Regions from separate parts of the Limosilactobacillus galli genome, predicted to be linked through region 1. Evidence: predicted binding sites of a transcription regulator. Region 1 holds the regulator's gene; the other holds the start of a gene.

Region 1 (13,238 bases):
AGCGTGGTGGCCACATCGTGCTTAGCCAGTTCATTGGCGGTTGCCGCCAGCAGGTAGGTCTTGCCGACGCCGAAGCTCCCCGTCAGGTACAGGCCCGGCCGGAAGTGGTCAGCCTGATAGTGGTCGATGAAGTCGTTAGCGGCATTGTAAGCCATCACCCGGCCGGCCGTCCCGTTCTGGTCATCGAGGTAATAGTCATCCATCGTGGCCCGGCGGATAAACTTCGGCATGTTGATCGAGTTGACCAGGTGGCGCAAGTGTTCCTGCTGCCGGCGTTCAATCAGCTGCTGGGTCGGTACGTAGGTCACATCAATCTGGCCGGCCACCAGCTGCAGCTGCGGGGAGTAGCCGGGAGCCACAGTGGCCTTGCCCGCCTTGATCAGCTGCTTTTCATGATAAAACTCGTACAGCTTCGAACGGCCCCGCCGAATATTCTCTTTCGTAAGGCGGTCACGGTTGCTGGTCAGGAAAGCGCGCACTTCGGGATCCTGGTAGACCTGCTTCATCACCTGATCCATGCTGGCCGCAACGTTGCGCCCCTGCATCATCTTTTGAATTGTCTTATTTAGTGGTTCCAAACCAATCACCTTCCCTTACGATTGCTGCGCTGCCGGGCCCGGGCCTTGGCGAGAGCCGCTGCCGAAGCCTTTTTGGTCCGGGTTACCTGATCCTGTTTGCTCCAGTCAGGCATTGTTTCGCGAATTTCCATCCGCTGGCGGTTGCGCTTAGTGCTGAACCGTTTTGTCGTCCCCGGCTGCTGTTTTTCTTGGTTAAACTTCTTGAGCTGAAGTAACGCTCCAGCACCATCATGAACACCAGCCCGCAGCCAGTCGTTGGCAATGGCATCGACAAAGTTGCCCTTCAGCGTAGCGTTGCCCAGATCTGCAATGACGTACCAGACGAGGACGTTGATGACCGACGATGGAAGCTTGCCATCCTGGACCAGCCGAGTCAAGACGTTGCGTTCCCCGGCGGTTACATAACCGCCCGTCTGCTCCTTGAGGGCCTGGAGAAAGGCCACTGGCGCGTAGTTGTTAGTGCTCTTCAACAATTGGCGGTCCTTGGCAGTTAATTGCTTATCGTCAACGACCTCTTTTTGCTTGGGATTGGCGGATTCCGGCACAGACGCTGGCTGCTTATACTGGGCCGCCACCTGCCGCTTAAATTTCCGCGCGTCAAAATGATTGGTGGCTAGGTCAAGTGCTCCCCTGATCAGACGGGCCATAGTCGGTTCATCAATCCCATACAGCTGGTGTTCCACTTCAATTAACTCACGATGATCAGCGAGGTCTTCCTTGACCACCGGCTGGCTCTTGAGGAGGGTCAGCAGTGTGGCCCAATCGAAGTCACTGCTGTCCGCCACCAGCGAATGCTTTTCTGTTACCGCAGCAGTCGTTTGGGCCTGTTTAATGACTTCAGGAACGTGAACCAATTCGTGCTGATCGATTTGATAGGCATCCAAGAAGCGGTGGCTGACGTTTTTCAGCTGTGTGCGGTCGGCAACCAGCTGATAGCGATGAGCGCCTTTAGCCAAGCGGGAAAAAACCTGTTCACCGATTGCCTCTAATAGAAGCACACTCAGCAGGTTGTCATTAATAAAGCGCTCCGGGGAAAGGGTCGCCTGAAGCTCATAGACGTACAGGTCCCCCTGAGCGTCGTGCTGAAAATACGTCTGAACGATGCCCATCCCCTCCAGGCGGCGCAGGCCCTCGCTCACCTGGCTCTGGCCAGCATTCACCTGCACCAGCAGAGCTGACTGCAGCCGACGATCGGCTAGGGTCGGGTGATCAAGCAGCTGGCTGCGCAGCGCATAGAAGAGGCTGAAGGCCACCGGTCCTAAAACCGGCTGGTAATAATCAGTAAAGACTTGATCGTTAAAGTTGATAAAGTCGGCCGCGGCGGTAACCAGGTACCCCGCCTGTGGATCAAAGTTTGGCCGCGTTGTCACGATCTAACCCCCTACTTCTTTTTATGCTCATCCTTGACCATCGTCTCAAGCTCACTCATGAAGGCATCCACGTCCTTAAATTGCCGGTAGACACTGGCAAAGCGGATGTAGGCAATCTCGTCGACGTTCTTCAGTTCATTCATCACAAACTTGCCGATGATTTGGCTAGAAACCTCATTTTCGCCGAGACCGCGCACCTGCTTCTCCACCTTATCCGTCAGCTTGGTCAAGCGCTCCATGCTCACCGGCCGTTTCTCCGCCGACCGGACAATCCCATTGAGGATCTTTTGCCGGCTGAACTCTTGACGGGTACCGTCCTTTTTGATGACGAGCAGCGGCGTCTCCTCGTAGCGTTCAAAAGTGGTGAAGCGAAAACCGCAGTGGACGCATTCACGCCGGCGCCGAATGAAGGTACTGTCTTCGCTGGGGCGGCTGTCGACCACCCGCGAACCATTCTTATGACAATGTGGGCATCGCAAAGCGTTCCCCTCCTTTTAACATAGGTAGTACTTTATTTTACCGCGTGCTCTGCAGGTGTTCAACCAATTGTGCCACCTGCTGCCGGGTTTGTGCCGGGCTGCCGTCGTTGTTAATCACCACGTCGGCCCGCGCCGCCTTCTCCTTCAACGGCATCTGGGCAGCAATCCGAGCCCGGGCTTCCGCTACCGAATAGTGGTTACGCGCCATCAGCCGTCTCAGCTCGGGCTCTGGACTGACCGTCACCACTACCACTAAGTCACAGTCCTCATCGTAGTGCTGCTCATATAAGAGAGGCACATCCAGAATAACGTTGGGCACCCCCTGCTTCTTGAAAGTTTCCACTGCCTGCCAGATCGCATCCCAAATCAGGGGCTGCATGATCTGGTTGAGCTCTTGTCGTGCCGCCGTGTCGGCGAAAACCCGGCGGCCCAGCTGAGCACGGTCGAGACTTCCATCCGGCTGGATGACTTGGTTGCCAAACGCGGCCGCCAGCTTATCCAAGGCCGAAGAGCCGGGCCGCTGCACCTGACGGGTAACCTGGTCGGCATCGACAATCGGGATCCCCGCCTGTCGCAACAAGTTACTGACGGTGGACTTGCCGCTGGCGATTCCGCCGGTCAGACCGATTATCTTCGTCATGGCAGGTCCTCCCGCAGCGGCTGGCAGTGCGGACAATAGGTGGTTCCGCGCTGAGCAACCTTGATCTTAACCATCTTGGTTCCACAACGCGGGCACCTATCCCCGCCATGTCCGTAGGCGTTGAGCCGTTCCTGGAAGCCCCCGGCGTCACCGAAGGCATTGGCAAAGGTATGAACCGTGGTCCCCTTGTACTTGATGGCCTGGGCTAGTTCCTTGATGATGTTGGCATGAAGGTTCTTGATCTGCTGGTCAGTCAGCGAGTTGGCTGGTTGCTCCGGGTTGATCCGGCTCATCCACAGGACCTCATCGGCATAGATGTTGCCAAGTCCCGCCACGTGCCGCTGGTTGAGGAGGAAAGGCTTGATCTTCCCCCGGCTCTTCTTGAGTTCGTCCCTAAAGAAATCCAGCTTAAAGGTCTCCGGGGTCGGTTCCGGACCAATCGTCTTGAGACCGCCAACCTGCATCTCATCCCCGGTTCGAACCAGGGTCATCCGGCCAAACTTCCGGGTATCGTGGTAGCAGAGCTCCGTCCCGTCCGTAAATTGGAAGACAACGTGGGTATGCTTGTCAATCGGTCCGCCGATGGGCTGGCTGAAGTACTGGCCCTCCATCCGCAAGTGCGAAACCATCGTCAGGTTGTTGCTGAACCGAAAGAGAAGGTACTTGCCGCGCCGGTCAATATCCTCAATCGTCTGACCGATCAGGGCCTGACGGAACTCCTCAACATCGTTGGTAATCGTCTTGCCATAGTAAACATCAATTGTGTTAATCCTGCGTCCCTTGGCAATCTTCAATAGACCCCGCCGGACGGTTTCAACTTCTGGTAATTCTGGCAACTTTAATGACTTCCTTACTTTTTAAGATCGTACCAGGTATCGCCAAACTTGCTGTCCACCTTCAGTGGAACGTCCAGCTTAACCGCTGAGTCCATCACTTGGGGAACCAGCTTTTGCAATACCGGGATTTCTTCCTTCGGCGCCTCAAAGACCAGTTCGTCATGGATCTGAAGAAGCATCTTGGCCTGGAGGTGACGGTCCTCCAATTCCCGCTGCATCCGGATCATAGCAATCTTGATGATATCAGCGGCACTCCCCTGGATTGGGGTGTTCATCGCAGTCCGTTCCGCAAACGACCGCCGGCTGAAGCTCTTGGCGTTGATATCCGGCAGGTAGCGGCGCCGGTGGGTGATGGTCTCCACGTAGCCATGTTCCTTGGCGTAGGCAATGGTGTCGCGGATGTACTTTTCCACCCCTGGGAACTCATGGAAGTAGTTCTGGATAAATTCATGCGCCTGCGCCCGACTGACGTGAATCCGCTGGGCCAGACCGTAGTCACTGATTCCGTAGACGATCCCGAAGTTGACCGCCTTGGCCCGCCGCCGCATGTTCCGATCAATCGGGGCGTCGGCCGGCAGATGGAAGATCCGCCGGGCCGTGCTGGCGTGAATATCTTCGCCGTTTTTGAAGTCCTCCTGGAGGTTCTTATCACCCGTGATGTGGGCCAGCACCCGCAATTCAACTTGTGAATAGTCGGAGGAGAAGATCTGCCAGCCATCGTGACTCGGCACAAATGCCCGCCGAATCTGCCGGCCCTCGGGCAGCCGAACCGGGATGTTCTGCAGGTTAGGATCAACCGAAGACAGGCGCCCAGTCTGCGTCAAGGTCTGCAGGTACCGGGTGTGAATCTTCTGGTCACTGGAGTGGATCACTTTCAGAAGACCCAAGATGTAAGTTGATTGCAGCTTAGCGATCTGCCGGTATTCCAGAATCTCAGCAACGATCGGTGACCGGTCCGCCAGTTTCTCTAGGACATCGACCGCCGTAGAGTAGCCGGTCTTGGTCTTCTTGATGACCGGCAGCTTCAGCTTCTCAAAGAGGATATGGCCGAGCTGCTTGGTGGAGTTGATGTTGAACTCCTCGCCGGCCTGTGAATAGATCTCACTCTCAATCTCGGCCAGCCGTTCTTGAAGCTTGCTGCCCATGTTCTTCAGTGTCTGGGCATCCACGCGGACCCCGGTCATCTCCATCTTGGCCAGGACCCGGGTCAGCGGCAGCTCGATGTCAGTGTAGAGCGGCATCTGCTGGTTCTCCTTGAGCTGGTCGTAGAGGGGCTGGCGCAGCTCCATAATTGCCCGTGCCTTGTTGGCAAGGTGGGTAAAGAAGACGTCATCATCTTCTGGAACTGCCCGCTTGACACCCTTGCCGTAAACCTCTTCATCTGTCTGGACGTTATGGTAGTCGTGCTCGCCGGCAACCTTACCCAGGTCATTGCTGTTATCGTTGGTGTTCAGCAAATATGAAGCCAGCAGAAGGTCAAAGTCGACTCCAGCCAGGTCGATCCCCAGCCGGTGGAGACCCACAATCTGCCTCTTGGCGTTGAAGACGTTCTTCTCTACCGCCGGGTCTTCCAGAAGTTTCTTCAGTGGTTCTTGCTTCAGTAATTCGACATCGCGGCTGACCAGCCAGTGCTGACCATCCCCGATCACGAAGCCGGCAAACGGCGACAGGTGGTAGTTGGCCTCGGGCATCTCAAGGTAGAAGCTGACTGAGCCCTGCAGTTTAGCTACCTGGTCAGCAAGCCGGCCAGCAGTTAATTCTTCATACGTAATCGGCGCCACTGCCGGTTCATCACTATCCTCCGGGGAGACGTTCATCTTCGCCAGGAAGGACTTGAAGTCCATCTGCTGGTAGAAGTCAACCAGTTCTTCAGTCTGCTCGCCCTGGTAGGTGATGTCTTTCAAGCCGACCTTGATCGGGGCGTCTTGCAGGATCGTTGCCAGCGTCTTGCACTCGCGGGCGATCTTCTCCTCTTCCACCAGGTGTTCCTTCATCTTGCTCTTTTTGAGGTCGTCAATATGGTCATAAATGCCCTCAACCGAGCCAAACTGTTTGACCAGCCGCAGGGCCGTCTTCTCGCCGATCTTGGTAACGCCCGGGTAGTTATCCGAGCTGTCCCCCATCAGCGCCTTCATGTCAATAATCTGCCGGGGGGTGATTCCCAGCTTCTCTTCGACGTGGGCCGGGGTGTAATGCTCGGTTTCCGTAACTCCCTTATGAGTTACCGCCACCGTAGTGTGATCGCTGGCTAGCTGGGTCAGGTCCCGGTCCCCCGTCACGATCAGGGTCTCGTAACCAGCATCATCAGCCTCCTTGGCCAGGGTACCGATGATGTCGTCGGCCTCATAGTTGGCCAGCTCATAGCTGTGCAAGCCGGAAGCCTTGACCAGCTGGCGCACGTAAGGAAGCTGCTCGGTCAGCTCTTCAGGGGTCTTGTTCCGGCCACCCTTATAATCACTGTACATCTTGGTCCGGAAAGTCACCTTGCCCGCATCAAAGGCCACCAGAGCCGCATCCGGGTGGAAGTTGGCCAGTACATGGTCCAGCATTAGTTTGAAGCCGTAGATGGCCGCCGTGTGCAGGCCATCCTTATTGGTAAACTTGTCAATCTGACTATGCATGGCAAAAAATGCCCGGAAAACGATACTGTTACCATCAATCAATAGTAATTGCTTTGTCATTTAATTCCCGCCCTTCTGTTTCTAAAAACAATTGTACCAAAGATTAGCAGCTGAGGTTACCTTCCTGATCGGTCTTTCCGGGAATATAATGGAGACTGACTACTGTTTAAGAGATGATTCATTATGCATAACATATTCGACCAACGCCACCTGGCCGAGGCCCGCTTCTTCGCCATTGCGCTAACCTTTTGCGGCGGCTTCACCGATGCCTTCACTTATATTCAGTTCAACCATACCCTGGCAGCTGCTCAGACTGGGAACATCGTCTTTTTAAGTGCCGCCCTGGCCAGCCATAATTTCTTCGGCGTGTTTGACCGGCTGGCCTCCCTGATCGCCTACATTGTCGGCCTGGCCATTGTCAGCATCTTCCACGCTCACATCGACCACTACTGGCAGGTCTTCTGCCTGATCCCCATCCTGATCATTGGGATGATCGTCGGGGGACTGCCTGCCAGCTTTCCAACCTACATCAGTGTCCCGGCACTATCGTTTGGTCTGGCCATGCAGAATGCCGCTTTTGCCAAGATTGAGGGGTTTGGCTACAGCAACGTCTTCACCAGCGGCAACATCAAGAAATCGGTCGTGGCCTGGAGCGAGTACTGCTTCCACCACGACCAAAGCCAGCGCCAGGCTGCCATCGATTACAGCCTGATCGTCGTCAGTTTTACCCTGTGGGCGATCGTTTCCGCCCAGCTCCAGCCCCTCATGAGAATGCGGACCATCTGAATCGCGGGCCTGGTGATTCTCATCGTCAATGTCACCTACTACATTCAGAAGTGGTCGCGTGAAGGCCAAAATTAAAAAGCCAAGCTAGGCATTTCCCTAGTTTGGCTTTTATTTTTAGTCCCGATTGCTCATTCCGAAGATCTGCAGGAATGAGATGAAGAGGTTGACGAAGTCAAGGTAGAGCTGTAAGGCCCCCACGATTGCCAGCCCCGTCATGGTGTTTTGATCACTGTAGTTCATGTAAATCTGCTTCATCTTCTGGGCATCCCAAGCCGTCAGAACAACAAAGATAATGACCGCAATGAAGGAGAAGATGTAGGTGATTGCCGGACTGTGTAAGAACATGTTAATGATCCAGGCGATCATCAGGGCCACCAGGGCCGCCATGGCGTGGGCACCGAACCGGCTCAAATCGCGCTTCGTTACCGTCCCGTAGATGGCCATCGTGGCAAAGACCGCAGCGGATGAAACAAAGGCCGCCGCAATATCAGTACCAGTGTAGACCCCGGCAATCAGGGCAAATTCAACCCCGTAGATGATCGAGATCAGCATCAGCATGACGAACCCACCAGCTGGATTCCGGGTCGCACTAAAGCTGACCCCCATTGAAAGCGCGATTGGCAGCAAAAGAACAATCCAGACCATTGCCGGGTGGGCCCCAAAGAAGCTCATCACCTGAACACGAAAGACCGTCATTGTCAGGTAGGCGCTCAGGGCGGATACCAGGACAGCCAGGGTCATGTTCCCGTACATCCGGGTCAAAAACCGGTTCACGCCCGCCGAATCGGTGACGATCCGGCGGCCGGAATCACCAGAAAAGTTATCCATCAGATAATCCCTCTTTCTTATTTAATTATGAAAAAATAAACACTTTTAAAATAACATAAAAATGGTAGCTATCACTACCATTTTCATTCAGCAATCCTACTTATTAAGAATTTCTTTATACTTATCTTCGTACTTCTCGATGTCACCGGCACCCATGAAGATCAGAACGGCATTGTGGTACTGGGCCAGCTTGTCCATCGTGTCCATGTCGATACCTTCACTACCCGGAATCTTAGCCTCAAGGTCGGCACTGGAGATGTTCCCCTTGTTTTCCCGGATGGAACCAAAGATTGGGGTAACGTAAACCTTGTCGGCCCGGCTGAGGGAGCTGGCAAAGCCGTCGATGTAAGCTGACAGTCGTGAGTAAGTGTGTGGCTGGAAGACCGCCACAATCTGCTTGTCAGGGTACTTCTGCCGGGCAGCGTCAATTGTGGCCTTGATTTCACTTGGGTGGTGAGCATAGTCGTCGATCATCTTATCATCGGCGACGTCCGTCTCGCTGAAACGCCGCTTAACCCCGGTGAAATTAGCCAGTTCTTTCTTGATGTCCGCCATGTCAACGTGTTCCATGTAGGCTACTGCCAATACCGCCAGACTGTTCAAGACACTGTGTTCACCATAGAGGTGGATGGTGAAGGTGCCCAGCTTCTGGTCACGGAAGTAGGCATCGTAGGTTGACCCGGCTGGGGTCCGTTGGATATTTTCCGCCCGGAAGTCGTCGTTTTCGCCAGTTCCGTAATAGTAAATCGGCACATCAACGTTGAGCTTGTGGAGGTTTTCGTCGTCCCCCCAGGCAAAGATGGCCTTCTTGACCTGGCGACCATACGTTTCAAAGGATTGGCGAACATCGTCAATGTCCTTAAAGTAGTCCGGGTGGTCAAAGTCGATGTTGGTCATGATGGCGTAGTCTGGGTGGTAAGCCAGGAAGTGGTCGCGGTATTCGTCGGCCTCAAAGACGAAGAAACGGTCCTTGGCGTTCCCTTTGCCGACCCCGTCACCAATCAGGTAGCTGGTTGGTTCCACGGCATCCAAGACGTGGGCCAAAAGTGCCGTCGTACTCGTCTTACCGTGAGCCCCGGCAATTCCGATGCTGGTGTGGTTGGCCACCTCATTTTCAACTGCCTCTGGGTAAGACATGATCTTCAAGCCGAGCTCGTGGGCCCGCTTAATTTCAGGATGGTCATCGTCAAAGGCGTTCCCCTGGATGATCATCATCCCCGGCTTGATGTTGTCCGGGTCAAAGGGGAGAATCTTAATGCCCGCTTTCAGCAGCGGCCCCTGGGTAAAAGTTTCCTTTTCGATATCGGAACCCAGCACCATGTTCCCCTTGTCATGCAGGATCCGGGCCAGTGATGCCATCCCGGTTCCCTTGATTCCAACAAAATAGTATGTTTGCTTTTCCATCAATCCAGTTTCCTTTCAGCTTTCATGCAGTTATTTAAAAGTCATTGAGGGACCAGTTTGTCTGGTCCCTCAATAAATAATATAGCATTCTAGTATTTTGGCAATAGCTTTCACAAAGAATTAACTATTTTGCCGGGAAGAAGGTGTTAGCCTTAGCAAAATCAACCGCTTCCCCAACTGCTTGCCAGTCATCGGGAATGATCCACAGGCCCTTCTTGTCAGGAGCGTTCTTCAACCGCAGTTCACGGAAGCCGCACAGCATTCCGTCACTTTCAACCCCCATCAGGGCCCCGGGCCAGATAATCTTGCCGTCTGGCATCATGGCACCAGGCCGGGCAACGACAACCTTGATCCCTTCCTTGACGTTTGGTGAGCCGCAGGCGATCTGGACGGTCTGGTCATCACCGATCCGAGTCTGGGTAATCTTCAGGTGGTCGGACTTCGGGTGGTCTTCGAGCTTCTCAACATAGCCGACAACAAATTTCGGTGTCAGGTCGGCTGTCAGCTTTTGATCAAAGCCCGCCGCCGTCAGTTTTTGGTTCAATTTGGTCACCTGGTCCTCACTCAAGAAGACCTGACCGTTCTCATCCTTTAATTCCGGCAGGATGGAGCTGGCTGCTAAAAAGTTGTAGCCCAGCAGCTGACCCTTGTCATTGGTAATTTGGGCAATGTCATCATTAACCTTGGTCGTCTGGTCGCCGCCGTCGTCGGGTGCCGTGATGACAACCAGGATATCACCCATTTCGTTTGGGTTGTAACTTGAAATTAACATCAAATGTTCCTTTCCAATTTGAATTTGAAACCATCCAATTGCGGATGATCCTGTACTGTCATTTTATTTTACTTCAAATTGCGCAAAAAATCTTCCACTTGTTGCTTGGTTTTCCGGTCCTTGCTGACAAAACGACCGATTTCCTTGCCATCCTGGTAGGCAACAAAGCTCGGGATCCCAAAGATATTAAGATCCGCGGCCAGGTCAATATTCTCATCGCGGTCGACCTGGTAGAAGTGGTAATTGCTGAAATCCTGCTCAATGGCGGGCATGGCCGGCTTGATCGCCTGGCAGTCCGGACACCAGCCGGCGGTAAAGAAGAGGACGTAACGGCCGTCCCCTACCTTCTTCAGCAATTCATCCTCGCGCATTACCGGTAACTTTTCCATTTATCTCAACTCCCGTCTCGTTTTTTTCATTATATCATCCCGAATTGTTCTTACAAAAAATAAGCACTAACACCGGCAATTTGTTTTTCGGCGCGCCGATATGGTAAAATAAGTGTGTCGTCTTAAATTACCCAATCTCCAAATAACTCAAGAAAGAAGTAATTTAATTATATGAACGATTCTAACAATACAGCTAACCCCTGGATAGTGCCGCTTACACTTGGTGCTTCCGGGCTTGCCGGTTTTATTGCGGGCAAGCTCTTCGGCAATCGGCCAATATCAGCGCGGCGGATCTTGCGGATGGTCCGCAACGATTTTGCCTGTGAAGGTCAGATTGCCGGAAGCTGGATCGACCACCGTCCGGTACCGTTCCAACGCTTTGCCGTTAAGACGAGTGCCTACCAGGGTGGCTTGACCCGCCGCGAAGATGATGAGCTGGTCAACTATGAGTTTAAGGCCGATGCCTACACTGGTAGTTTGCTGGAGCTCAAACGAATTGAAGATTAATTTGCTAACCAAAGAATGGCTGATGAGGATGCATTTCCTCGTCAGCCATTTTGTTTTTATTCAAAATGCGCAGTCAACTTGTAGATCGGCTGCCCCTTAGCCGCAAACTTCTGCTCGTACTCGGTTTCGACATTGTGCTCGTTTTCCTCGCTATTGTGCAGGTCGAGCCAGACGCCATCAAAGTGCATCCCGTAGTTGTTCATGCTCTGCAGGGAAAACTCAAAGAAGCCCATGTTATCGGTCTTCAATTCGATGGCGCCCTGGTCCTTCAGGATATCCTGGTAGTTGGCCAGGAAGGTCTTGTAGGTCAGCCGCCGCTTGGCATGCCGTTTCTTCGGCCACGGATCGGAGAAGTTCAGGTACATCCGGTCGATTTCGCGGGGTTCGAAGAAGGTGTCGAGGTCTTCCCCGTCCCCACAGATCAGCTGCAGGTTGGGCAGCGGCTCCTCGCTCAAGGCCTTCTTCAAAGCAATTGCGGCAACCGTCCGCTGAATCTCCAGTCCGATGAAGTTGCATTCCGGATGGGCCTTGGCCATGCCAATGATGAACTGCCCCTTTCCCATGCCGACTTCCAGGTGGATTGGCTGCTGCTTTTCAAAACGCTGCTGCCACTTGCCCTTCCATTCAGCCGCATTCGTAACCATCATTTCTGGATGGGCCGCAATCAGCGGATCGGCCCACTTCTTATGTTTAACACGCATAACTTAATTTTCCTCACTTAATTTCTTGATTCGTACCCGGAAATACAGCCGGGTTAACAATAATACTTCAACAATCGCCAGCACAAGGTTGAGGCCAAATTGCCACCAGTTCAGCCCCATCCCCAGGCTCGCCAGGACAATCAGCAGGGCCACGAGGGTCGTCACCTTAACCAAAAGGCTCTGGAAGTCCGCCCGCCGCTCTTTAAAGCTTACCGGATAAAGGTGGGTGAAGACATTCCCATCGAACTGGTCAAACAACGGCATCAGCTGGGTGGCGATCAGGTAGATGAACAACACTGCCAGGGCAGAATTGAGCCAGGCGATCGGCACTAAGAAGACCACCACCATCGCCAGTAGGGTCAGCCGAATGACGATTCCACTGATATCGGTGTTCCGGATCAGGCCGCGAACGTACAGGTAGGACCAGGGGTGGCCGGATACCGTCAGCAGGCGAATCAAGCCATTCGCCCAGGTCCGGCGTTTGACATTCCCCTGGACCTTAGGCACATCGGTGAAGAGGTTGAAGAAACGGTAGACACTGTACATCCGGTCATCCTCCGTCTTCACCGCTGCCCGCCAATCGATAATCAGCTTGGCCGGACTGAATAAGTAGCTGGTAAATGCCAGGACAACAAGGGCCAGAACCACCCCCGCAACTGGTGCCCCAAGCCAGGTGACCAGGGCAACGACCAGCGGAATCCCCCATTGGGCCAGCCGCAGCCACCGCCGATAGCGAACCCACTGCTGGCTGATCATCCCCTGGGCCAGTTGAAGCCAGCTGGCCTTGACCATGACCGCCGTCAGGAAGACCGCCATGATTCCGACGGTTGTCATTTTCTCCGTCATCAGTGCAAACGGCAACGCAACGAAGGCCGCTGCCAATGTCATCAGTTCACCCAAGATAAGACTGTACCGGCCGGCCTGACGCAGGTAATGCTGCATATGACTGACCTGGGGCAAGAGGAAGACCGGATCCGGCCGCTCCACTAAGGTTGCCAGGCGGCCGAGCTGGGCCAGAACGGTGAACCAGATCACCAGCAGCCACCGACTCCACCAGAGGTGCGGCCCGAGCTGGGGAAGCCACTGGGAATACCCATACGCCAGGGCACCGAACAGGAAGAAGAGGGCGATGACAAAGTGGTCATTAAACACCAGCCGCCAATACTTTAGCAGGAGCATGAAGTGACGCTGGCGGCGCTTACTAAACAGATTATTCATGCTGACCATCCCTTGCTAAATGGAGATAAATCTCGTCCAACGACTCGTCTGGCCGGTCGCCCAGCTTGCGCAGCTCATCCAGGGTCCCGCGCGCCCGGACCTTCCCGTC
Region 2 (5,885 bases), on a different contig from region 1:
CAAGCAGCGGGCGGCCAATGGAACGGTGCGGCTGACAGCTCACCGTTCGCAGCCGCTATCAACTAAGAGCGCCACGGTGCAGAACGAAAAGAAGCAGCTGCAAAAGCTGACCGGACGAAGCGTTCAGTACAAAGTTGAGAATAAGGAATATCACTTTACCAGTGCTGACGTGATTTCCAAGGCAACCTACCAGAATGGCAAGTACCAGTTCGACACTGCTGCGGTGAACGGCAAGATCAAGCAGATCAATCGTTCTCAAGCGACGCTGGGCCGGGCCTTCAAGTTCAAGACCCACGCCGGCAACGTTATTACCACCAATCGCAAGGGGAGCTACGGCTGGAAGATCAGTCCCGAAAAAGCGGGCCAGACTCTTGCCCAGGCGCTTGCTGATGGTAAGAAAGAGGTTAGTGCTGCACACGATATCTATGGAATTGGCTATAATACCCGCGGTACCGGTTATGGGGTCACCAGCAATGATGGCCTGGGCGACACCTACGCCGAGCTTTCCATCTCGGATCAGCACGCTTGGTTCTACCGTGACGGCAAGTGTGTCTTCGATGCCGATGTCGTAACGGGGGCCAACAACCCCGAGCAGGAAACGCCAAAGGGAGTTTGGTACATCATGTACCAGCAGTCACCATCTGTGCTGCGCGGTAAGAACAGCGATGGCTCAAATTACGCCAGCAAGGTTCAGTACTGGTCCCAGTTCACCGACAGCGGCTGTGGCTTCCATGACGCCAGCTGGCGGAAGAATTGGTCAAAGACGGCTTACCTGAGCGGCGGGAACGTTGCCACCGGCGGTTCGCATGGTTGCGCCAATATGCACCCGAGTGATGCCGGCACCGCCTACCACGATCTTCAGGTCAATGAGCCGGTAATTGTTTACTAGCTAGATATGAGTCCCAGAGCAATCTGGGGCTTTTTTGTTGGCGCAAAAAGACGTGGCTTCATTGATTTCCCGTAATTAGTTATTAGAGGACGAAAAAAGGGGGAGATTAACGATGAAGAAGCCATTTATAATTGGGACGGTTGCGGCACTGACCATTGCCAATACAGGGGTGACGGGGATCGCCAGCACGCTGGACAATCCCCGTCAGGAAGCTGAACATGTGATTGTTGACCAGGTGCCGGCTGATGAGCAGGAGATCCAGGAACGCGGCCCGGCCTACGCTGATGAGTTTCTGGCGGCCTTTCACCAGCTCAGCACGACCTATGAGCAGGTATTCAGACAAGGGGTGGCTGATGCTGAGCAGGGTTATCGACGGGCGCCAGGAGGGAGTAATCTGGTGGAAGTTGCCTACCAACGCGGCTGGGAGCGGGGTCAGCAACTGATCGCTGCTGCCAGCCCGGTGGTGCCCCCAACTCAGTCGCCAGTGCCCGCTGTGTCGTCGTTTGATCCAGGACAGTCACTGCCGCCGACAACGGATTTGCCGGCTGACCAGGGCTCCTACGCGGTTCAAAAGCCGACGAACAGCCAGCGCCTCTTTATTAATCGGCTGGCGACCGTTGCGCAACAGGTCGGGGCCGAATATGATCTCTATCCTTCGGTGATCATTGCTCAGGCCGCCTTGGAAAGCGACTGGGGAAACAGCCGCTTGGGACGGGCCCCATTTCACAATCTTTTTGGCGTGAAGGGCTACTTTGCGGGTCAGACTACCAGTCAGGTGACCGGAGAGTACCAGGATGGCCGGCACCTCATGATTGTCGATAATTTTCGCCGCTATCAAAACGATTACGAGGCCCTGCAGGACTATGCGCAAACTCTTCAGGCACCGCTCTACCGCGGCGTCCATCGGCAGAATGCGCCAACCTACCGCCAGGCTACCCATGCTTTGCAGGGGCGGTACGCAACTGATCCCCAGTATGAGCAAAAATTGAACCAGCTAATTGAAGGTTACCAGTTAACCCGGTATGATCATCAGCCCCGTCAATCAGAGAGCGGGCACCAGTCACCAGTTAAGGTTAAGGTGACCGAAAGCCAGGTGCCGAAAAGTATGCGGCATCCCAAGCCCGCACATAGGAAAGCGGGTCATCATCATTTCCCAACAATTATCTCGATTGCTAGCGGGGCGGGTTCAGCTGGCCTGATTGAGCTGGGACGACGAATATTTTTTAAATAAAAAAGGCCGAGAATTATTCTCAGCCTTTTAATATATTAACGAATGGAAGCCAGTCGTTCGTCGATCATTCCCAGAACGGTTTCGACGTTCTTCGGGTCTTCCAAATCATAGGTTTCCAGGTCGATCTTCATCTTTGGACTAGCATCGTAATCCTTGTACCATTGCTTGTAGGCACTCCACATCTTGTAGTAGTAGTCCTTCAGTTCTGGGTTGTTGTCGATCTGCTCGTAGTCCCGGCCCCGCTTCTTGATCCGGTAGAGGATCGTTTCAAAATCGGTCTCGGAGTAAACCATGAGGTCCGGTGCCTTCTTTGGCAGCTGTTGCAAGTCCTTCATCATGTTATCGAGAAGGTTAAGGTATACCTCGAGCTCGGTATCAGTGATGTTACCTTCCGCATTGTTCTCCCGCGTAAACAGGGCATCCTCGTAGATAGAACGGTCGAGGACGTTATTGTCATCAGACAGTGCCTGCTTGATCATCGAGAACCGCTTGTTTAGAAAGTAGATCTGAAGCAGGAAACCGTATTGCTTCGGATCTTTGTAGTACAGTGGCAAAACGGGATTTTCACCGACTGGTTCGAAAAATGCTTTAGTGTTTAAGTGTTCGGCAATCTTTCCCGTAAGTGTAGTCTTGCCGACACCAATCATTCCTGCTGTAATAATCACCATGATGGCCCCTCTTTACTTTTAATAACACAAAAACCATCTTACTACAAAATGTTGTGGATTCCTATGGTAAATTTTGCTAGATTTAGTAGGAAGGATGATTTATTGATCGTTTAATAATTGCAAAAGTCCGGCCGCTGGGGGATTAACACCCGGTCGAAAATAAAATATTAAATAGTAAGGTGAAGAAAAATGACAAAAATGGCAGAAAACACGGTCCGCGAACGGTTGGCCTTGGCCAAGCAGCAGGGATACCTGGTGGAGGTTCATAACCTGCCGGGGGATGATTACTTTAATGTTGGCTTCGTGGTCGGGATGGACCAGCTGTTTTGCCTGCTAATCAGCATTGATTGGGATGGCAAGATCAACGGCCTGATTGTGATCCGGATCAGTAGTATTCAAGCGGTGCTCAAACAGACTGACTATCTGACGACAGTTTCGGAGAAAACCAAGGTGGCCCACCGTTACCACTACTTTGACGTTTGGCGTGTGCAAAAATTTCTGGATGAACATCCGGCGATTACCAGCGGCAACCTGCTGGAGAATGCCCTGCAGGATTCCTATTCTAATGACTTGCCGGTGGTGATTGGGACAAGAAAGTATAAGGGCAACGATGACTTTACCGGCAAAATTGCCCAGCTTGACCGGATCCAGCTGGTGCTGCACTACTTCAATGAACACGACCTGTCATCCCTGTGGGAATACCAGGTGCTCCTGGCCCAGATCGATTACCTGCGCTTCCGGGGTACCCAAATGGCCACCGCTCAGCAGATTTTTGCGGATATTTTTCCTGAAGATTAATTGCAACGATCCCCAAATTAATATAAAGTTAATGGTAATAAACGAAAGTGGTGGGATCCAAAAATGGGGAAAAAAGTAACAATTCGCGACATTGCTCGGTTAGCCGGGGTCTCGGTAACAACGGTGTCACAGATTCTGAATGGCAAGGGGGAGCGTTTCAGCCAAAAGACCCGGGACAAGATTTTTAAGCTGCGGGACGAATATGGCTACGTGCCCGACTTTAATGCCCGGAGCTTGATCTTGCGGCAGTCATCAAGCATGATCGGGGTCCTGGTGCCCAACATCAGCAGTCCCTTCTTCGGAACCTTTGTTGAGGGGGTCCAGCACGTTGCCCAGCATGAACGGATGATCCCGCTGATTTTCAGTGCTGACCGCAATGCTGAATTGGAGCAGAACTACCTTTCGCAGATGCTCGAGCGGTCGATTGACGGCCTGATCATCGCCAGTGCCACCATGACGACTGATACGATCAACCGGATCATTGGGGCGCGCGATGTTCCGTACATCCTTTTTGACCAGAACTATGCTCAGGAGGGGACTCGGGTACTGACCGACGACTACCGCGGTGGCGAGTTGGCGGCCCAGCACCTAGCAGACCTCGGCCATAAGAAGATTGCCATTCTGGAGCCGAATGAACTGAGCGAGAACTTTACCCAGCGGTTGACCGGGTTTCAGGATTGCCTGCGGAAGAACCATATCGAGCTTGACGTGGCGCATAACGTCATCAAGGCCCCGCTCAGCCGGCGCGGCGGTTACGATGCGGCGGCGGCGGTTATCAAAGCTGGGGTGACCGCGGCCTTTGCCGGTAACGACGATATGGCTATCGGCTTGATGCGGGGTCTGCGCGAACGCGGGGCCAAGGTACCCGATCAGATCTCCATAATGGGGTATGATGATATTTACTTGGATGAGTACGTTTCACCTCAACTGACGACGATCCGCCAGCCGATCATGGACCTAGGGATCGGGGCGGCTAAGATGCTGTTGAATAAGATCCATTCTGACCAAGAGCAGGAACAGATTCAACGGTTCCCAGTGGAGCTGGTGCAACGGCAGAGTACGGCCCGGGTCCGGTAGTCTGACTTTGGGGCCTCCTGATGAGCGAGTCAGCAGGTAACAGTATTGAATAAGCAAGTTAGGGATCACAGCCGTTTGGGTTGTGATCCCTTTTCAATTTTAGTAAACTAGGTGGAAAAAAGAGGTAAGATGATTGAAAGTAGAATACCTAATTAAAATTATCCTCCCAACCTTCGTTATCTTCGCAGTCCTGGTCTGGCTGACGGCCACCCACGTTATCTCCGGCTGGCTGATGTACCTGTTATGGGTAGTGGGCTTCGTCGGCGCCAACCTGTGGGTGACCCGGGTGACGGCCAAGCGTAGTTACCACCGGTTGCGTAAACAACGGGAGAAAGAAGCTGAGCAGCGAAAAAATGAGTAAGCTTGCAAATATTTTTAATTTCATCTACCGGGTCGGCATCATGCTGATCCTGTTTTTATTGATCCAGTTGCCGCCGGTAGCGATTTCAATTGCCAACCGGCATCCAAATAATTTTTGGCTGACCATCCTGCTAGTGGCAATCTTTTTGATGATGTTTGCCTTTATCATCGGCTGGGCGCGGCGCCTTTATCAGCAATATAACCAGCCGAATGGGGGCCGCTTGCGCATCGGGCTGGTAGTGCTCGGCTACTTCGTCTTGGTAATTGGAATGGCCTTTTTTGGGCAATTGAATGCGTTGCTGTTTCATCAGACGCAGACCGCAAATAATCAGGCGATTGCGCAGATGCTCAACCACAATCAATTGGCGACTGTGGTTTTCGCCATCTCGGCCTGTACACTGACGCCGGTAGCCGAGGAGCTGATTTTCCGCGGGGTATTGACGAACCTCTTCTTTAAGCCGAACTGGTTCTGGCCTAAGGTGGTTTTGTCGGGGCTGGTCTTCTCGTGCGCGCATATCAGCACTAACATTATCAGTTTCCTTACCTACTGTTTTATGGGGATGGTGCTGGCATACGTCTATTGCCGGTCAGGCTCGCTGAAGAATTCCATTGCCCTGCATGCCCTTAATAATATTATTGCGATGGCAGCGCTATTGAAAATTTAAAATAATAGTTGTAATCGTTTCCATAAAATGGTATATTAAAGACGTGGAAGGAAAGAAAAAACGAAAGAGGACATGATTCGTCATGGCACCTCCCACTAGATCAAAGCGCCGAAGGAAGTTACGGAGTAGGCTAGAAGCAACATAAGTGTGACCAGAAATATCGATTAAAGTTTTGAGTTCGTTTAAGTTCTGTAATA

Evidence for each region. Region 1 encodes NrdR, which represses ribonucleotide reductase genes. Its sites were predicted from a motif close to ACACNATATATNGTGT; they were not measured.
Region 2: QOS10_RS06680 (deoxynucleoside kinase) is a predicted target of NrdR. The motif match lies at 2,830-2,845, and genes of this name have one in related genera.

What each region holds. Positions count from the first base shown of each region.
Region 1 covers NZ_CANCWK010000017.1:10,753-23,990, forward strand. The annotation lists gene dnaI (primosomal protein DnaI) at 1-578, opposite strand, end outside; gene QOS10_RS05005 (replication initiation and membrane attachment family protein) at 584-1,948, opposite strand; gene nrdR (transcriptional regulator NrdR) at 1,960-2,427, opposite strand; gene coaE (dephospho-CoA kinase) at 2,465-3,067, opposite strand; gene mutM (DNA-formamidopyrimidine glycosylase) at 3,064-3,903, opposite strand; gene polA (DNA polymerase I) at 3,918-6,584, opposite strand; gene QOS10_RS05030 (YoaK family protein) at 6,708-7,310, shown strand; gene QOS10_RS05035 (Bax inhibitor-1/YccA family protein) at 7,425-8,138, opposite strand; gene murC (UDP-N-acetylmuramate--L-alanine ligase) at 8,235-9,542, opposite strand; gene ytpR (YtpR family tRNA-binding protein) at 9,667-10,314, opposite strand; gene QOS10_RS05050 (thioredoxin family protein) at 10,383-10,703, opposite strand; gene QOS10_RS05055 (hypothetical protein) at 10,875-11,210, shown strand; gene trmB (tRNA (guanosine(46)-N7)-methyltransferase TrmB) at 11,267-11,911, opposite strand; gene QOS10_RS05065 (ABC transporter permease) at 11,915-13,129, opposite strand; gene QOS10_RS05070 (ABC transporter ATP-binding protein) at 13,122-13,238, opposite strand, start outside.
Region 2 covers NZ_CANCWK010000031.1:5,504-11,388, forward strand. The annotation lists gene QOS10_RS06670 (L,D-transpeptidase family protein) at 1-889, shown strand, start outside; gene QOS10_RS06675 (glycoside hydrolase family 73 protein) at 1,002-2,120, shown strand; gene QOS10_RS06680 (deoxynucleoside kinase) at 2,156-2,788, opposite strand; gene QOS10_RS06685 (hypothetical protein) at 2,978-3,586, shown strand; gene rbsR (ribose utilization transcriptional repressor RbsR) at 3,650-4,663, shown strand; gene QOS10_RS06695 (hypothetical protein) at 4,797-5,024, shown strand; gene QOS10_RS06700 (CPBP family intramembrane glutamic endopeptidase) at 5,017-5,688, shown strand.